One region of the Actinotalea sp. genome, then DNA from elsewhere that is predicted to be linked to it. Evidence: predicted binding sites of a transcription regulator. Region 1 holds the regulator's gene; the other holds the start of a gene.

Region 1 (2,385 bases):
GCGCGGCACCTGCACCCGGACCACAACCCGGGCGACGACGCGGCCGAGGCGAAGTTCAAGGACGTCGGCGAGGCCTACGCGGTGCTGTCCGACAAGGAGCAGCGCCAGCAGTACGACGCCGTGCGCGCGATGGCGGGCGGCGGGGCGCGGTTCTCCGCCGGCGGTGCCGGTGGCGCGGGCGGCGCCGGGTTCGAGGACCTCTTCGGCGGGCTGTTCGGGGCCGGCGGCGGCCAGCGCCAGCAGCGCTACACGACGCAGGGCAACGCGGGGTTCGAGGACATCCTCAGCGGGATGTTCGCGGGCGGCGCCGGCGCCGCGATGCCGGGCGGCGGTGCGGGGTTCCGCGGCGGACGTCGGGCCCAGCGCGGTGCCGACCTCGAGGCCTCGACACGGCTGCCCTTCCGGCAGGCCGTGACCGGCTCGACCGTGACGCTCCAGGTCGACGGCCGCAAGGTCACCGCGCGCATCCCGGCCGGGGTGCGCGACGGTCAGAAGATCCGCCTGCGCGGCAAGGGCCGGCCCGGCGAGGGCGGCGCGCCAGCGGGTGACCTCGTCATCACGGTCGGGGTCGAGCCGCACCCGGTGTTCGCCATCGACGGGCGCGACCTGCGGGTCACGCTTCCGGTGACGTTCGCCGAGGCCGCCCTCGGCGCCCAGGTGGACGTGCCGACGCTCGACGGCGCCACGGTGCGGGTCAAGGTGCCCGAGGGCACGCCGTCGGGCCGCACGCTGCGCGTGCGCGGCCGCGGGGTCACGGCGGGCACGGGCGAGGCGGGGCTCCCGGCGGGCGACCTGCTCGTCACCATCCAGGTGGCCGTTCCGCAGCGGCTGTCCGACGACGCGCGGGCGGCGGTCGAGGCCTTCGCCGCTGCGACCGCGGACGCGGACGTCCGGGCGGACCTGCGCGCGCGCGCCACCACGTAGCGAGACCGGCGGCGCACGCCGCCGGGCCGCGTCGGCATGCGCGGTCGGACCAGGGTCAGGAGGACGGATGTACGACGCACCGGTCTTCGTCATCTCGGTGGCGGCCGAGCTCGCCGGCATGCACCCGCAGACCCTGCGCCAGTACGACCGGCTCGGTCTGGTCTCGCCCGGCCGCGCGCCGGGCCGGGGCCGGCGCTACTCCCTCAAGGACGTCGCGACGCTGCGCGAGATCCAGCGGCTCAGCCAGGACGAGGGGATCAACCTCGCGGGCATCAAGCGGATCCTGCACCTCGAGGAGCGCGTGGAGCGGCTCGAGCAGCAGGTCGAGGTGCTGCGGACCTTCGCCGACCCGGGCAGCCGCGTGTTCGCGGCGGGACCGCAGGGTGAGGTCGTCGCGGTCCCCCGAGGCCACCGCCCGGCGCGGGTCACGTCGTCGGGCGCCCTGGTCGTCTGGCGCCCCGCCCCGCCCCGCGACTGAACCCCCGCCCCGACCCGATGGCGCGGGCCGAGGGCGCCTAGCGGCGCAGGTGGTTGAGCAGGTCGACCGCGCGGTCGTGGGTCTCGGGCAGCGGCTCGATCCAGATGCGCGGCGGGGTCCGCATGAGGTCGGTGATCTGCAGCGCGACGGCGTGCTCGTTGACCTCGTCGCGCATGCGGCGGACGGTCTCGCCGAGGTCCCAGTCCCGCGCCACGAGCACGGCGAACGCGCCGCCGCCCAGCGCGGCCATGGGGTGACCCGGCACCATCGCCGCGGTCAGCGCGCGGCCCATCGCGGCCGAGCGGGCCATCCGGCGCCAGGGCGCGAGCTCCTCCGCGGCGACGTCGACGAGCACGAGGCAGTGCGTGGCGAAGGCGTGGTGCGCGTGCTTGCGGGCCGCGCCGTAGGTCTCGCCGAGGCGGACCGCGAGGTAGTCGAGCGTCGGCAGGCCGGACTCGGGGTCGATGCAGGCCGCCTGCACGGGCGCGGCGTCGACGGCGCTGGCCCAGCCCTCGCACAGGGCGCGCAGCGCGTCCAGGCCGGGCTCGGTGTCGATGAGGCGGTACAGCACGGCGACGTCGTCCAGCGTCTCGGCGATGCCGACGCCGGCCGCGCCGCGCACCGCGCCGAGACGGGCAGCGGCGGCTGCGGGGTCCGCGCCGCAGACCAGGGCCTCGGTGAGCGCGTCCACGGCGGGGTGGTACCAGTCGCCGGGTCGCAGCCACACGGACTCGACCGTCTGGGTGCGCCACAGGTCGCGCAGCGCGGGGGCCGAGCTCGGGGTCAGCAGGTCGGTGGTCGTCATGCCGGATGAGAGGGCCCGCCTACCACCTGATGACGCGGGTTCTGGGTCCGACATGGCCGTAGCGAGGTTTCTCACCCGGTGAGCCCACGCACCGTGCTCATCTCCCATGAGAACCTTTCCGATGGAGAGGTGTACGCCCGCACGGGCGTGCCGCCGCCGCGCACCGGGAGGGAGGGTC
Region 2 (2,385 bases), on a different contig from region 1:
GCGAGGAGTCCAGCTCCATCCGCAGGCGCGACGCGGCCTCGTCGACGAGGTCGATCGCCTTGTCCGGCAGCTGGCGGCCGGTGATGTACCGGTCGGACAGCGTGGCGGCGGCGACCAGCGCGGCGTCGGAGATCGTCACCTTGTGGTGCGCCTCGTACTTGCCGGCGATCCCGCGCAGGATCGCGACGGTGTCCGCGACGCTCGGCTCGCCGACGAACACCTGCTGGAAGCGCCGCTCGAGCGCAGGGTCCTTCTCGATCCGCTCGCGGAACTCGTCGAGGGTCGTGGCGCCCACGAGGCGCAGCTCGCCGCGCGCGAGCATCGGCTTGAGCATGTTGCCCGCGTCCATCGAGCCCTCCGCCGCCCCGGCGCCCACCACGGTGTGCAGCTCGTCGAGGAACGTGACCACCTGGCCGTCGGACGCCTTGATCTCCTCGAGCACGGCCTTGAGCCGCTCCTCGAACTCGCCGCGGTACTTGGCGCCGGCCACCATCGAGGCGAGGTCCAGGGCGATGAGCCGCTTGCCGCGCAAGGACTCGGGCACGTCGCCGTCGACGATGCGCTGGGCCAGGCCCTCGACGACGGCCGTCTTGCCGACGCCCGGCTCGCCGATGAGCACGGGGTTGTTCTTGGTCCGCCGGGACAGCACCTGCACCACGCGGCGGATCTCGCTGTCGCGGCCGATCACCGGGTCCAGCCGGCCCTCGCGCGCCGCGGCGGTGAGGTCGACGCCGTACTTCTCCAGCGCCTGGTACGTGCCCTCGGGGTCCGGCGAGCTGACCCTCGAGCCCCCGCGCACCGTCGGCAGCACCGCCGCGAGCGCGTCCCGCGTCCCGCCGGCGGACTGCAGCGCCTGCGCAGCGGGCGACGAGCCCGCGGCGATCCCGAGCAGCAGGTGCTCGGTGGACACGAAGTCGTCGCCGAGCGCCTGGGCCTCGGCCCCCGCCGCGGTGATGACGGCGCTCATGGCGCGCGAGACCGATGGCTGGTTGACCGAGCCGCCCGACGCGGCGGGCAGCGTGGCGCGCGCGGTCGCGAGCCGGCGCGCCAGGTCCGCGCGGTCGACGCCGACGGCGTCCAGCAGCCCGATGTGCATGCCACCCGGCTGGGCGAGCAGCGCCTCGAGCACGTGCACCGGCTCCAGCTGGGGGTTCCCGGCGGCGGTCGCGGCCTGCAAGGCCGCCGTGAGGGCCTCCTGCGACTTCGTCGTGAACTTCGCGTCCATGGGGGTGCTGCCTCCGCGGTTCGAGGGTGTCCGTGCTGGTCATCGGCGGAACGTCCGTAAACTTGAGTCTATTCCGCTCAACTCTTCGACGCGAGGCGTCCTCCGACCCGGTCGCGAGACCGGTGCGGCGCGGATCCGCGGTGACGTCACGCGCCCGACCCCTCGGCACGGACGCCCCGCGCTGGCATGATCGGGTCGGGGCCCGACCGCGACCCCGCACGACCGAGGGAGACCCGCCACCTTGATGATCATCGTCGGCTACACGCCCACCCCCGAGGGCGAGGCCGCACTCGAGCACGCCATCGGCGAGGCCCACAACCACGGCGACGAGCTGCTCGTCGTCAACGTCTCCGCCCAGAGCGACCCGCCGGACGAGACCTTTGCCACCGACACCGAGGTCGCGGCGGTCCAGGCCCGGCTCGACGCCGAGGGCCTGCGCTACACGCTGCGCCAGCTGGTGCGGGGCAAGGACGCGGCAGACGAGATCCTCGACCTGTCGCAGGAGCACCACGTCCGCGGCATCGTCATCGGCGTGCGGCACCGCAGCCCGGTGGGCAAGCTGCTGCTCGGCAGCAACTCCCAGCGCATCCTGCTCGAGGCCCGGTGCCCGGTCATCGCGGTCAAGGCGGCCCGCTGACGTGTGGCGGCCCGACGTCCTCGGTGACGGCTGGTCGGCCCGGACGCTGACCCTGCGCCCGGACGCGCGCGGCGAGGTCGTGGCCACCCTGGTGCGCAGGGACCACGCCGGCCCGCCCCGCGCGCGCGCCGTGCTCTACCTGCACGGGTACGTCGACTACTTCTTCCAGCGCCACCTCGGCGACTTCTGGGACGCCAGGGGCTTCGACTTCTACGCCCTGGACCTGCGCGGCCACGGCCGCTCCCTGCTCGACCACCAGGTGCCCAACGACGTCGCGGCCCTGGCCACCTACGCCGAGGAGCTCGACGCCGCCGTGCGCCTGCTGCGCGAGGCCGGGTACGAGGTCGTGGTGCTCAACGCCCACTCGACCGGCGGGCTCGTCGGCGCGCTGTGGCTCGACGCCCGGGCGGGCCGCGCGACCGGGGCGGTGGTCGACGCCGCCGTGCTCAACAGCCCGTGGTTCGACCTCAACCGGCCGTGGGTGGACCGCGTGGTCACCACCCGGGCGGTGGACGTGCTCGGC

The links. Region 1 encodes HspR, which represses chaperone genes until heat shock. Its sites were predicted from a motif close to AAGTTGAGTCNNNNNGACTCAACTT; they were not measured.
Region 2: the regulator HspR is predicted to act here: its motif matches at 1,285-1,309, upstream of clpB (ATP-dependent chaperone ClpB).

What each region holds. Positions count from the first base shown of each region.
Region 1 covers NZ_DAORSQ010000071.1:10,499-12,883, reverse strand. Annotated here, with positions in the region: gene PKY62_RS09120 (DnaJ C-terminal domain-containing protein) at 1-924, shown strand, start outside; gene PKY62_RS09115 (heat shock protein transcriptional repressor HspR) at 992-1,402, shown strand; gene PKY62_RS09110 (hypothetical protein) at 1,440-2,207, opposite strand.
Region 2 covers NZ_DAORSQ010000006.1:8,270-10,654, forward strand. Annotated here, with positions in the region: gene clpB (ATP-dependent chaperone ClpB) at 1-1,225, opposite strand, end outside; gene PKY62_RS01495 (universal stress protein) at 1,467-1,862, shown strand; gene PKY62_RS01500 (alpha/beta hydrolase) at 1,864-2,385, shown strand, end outside.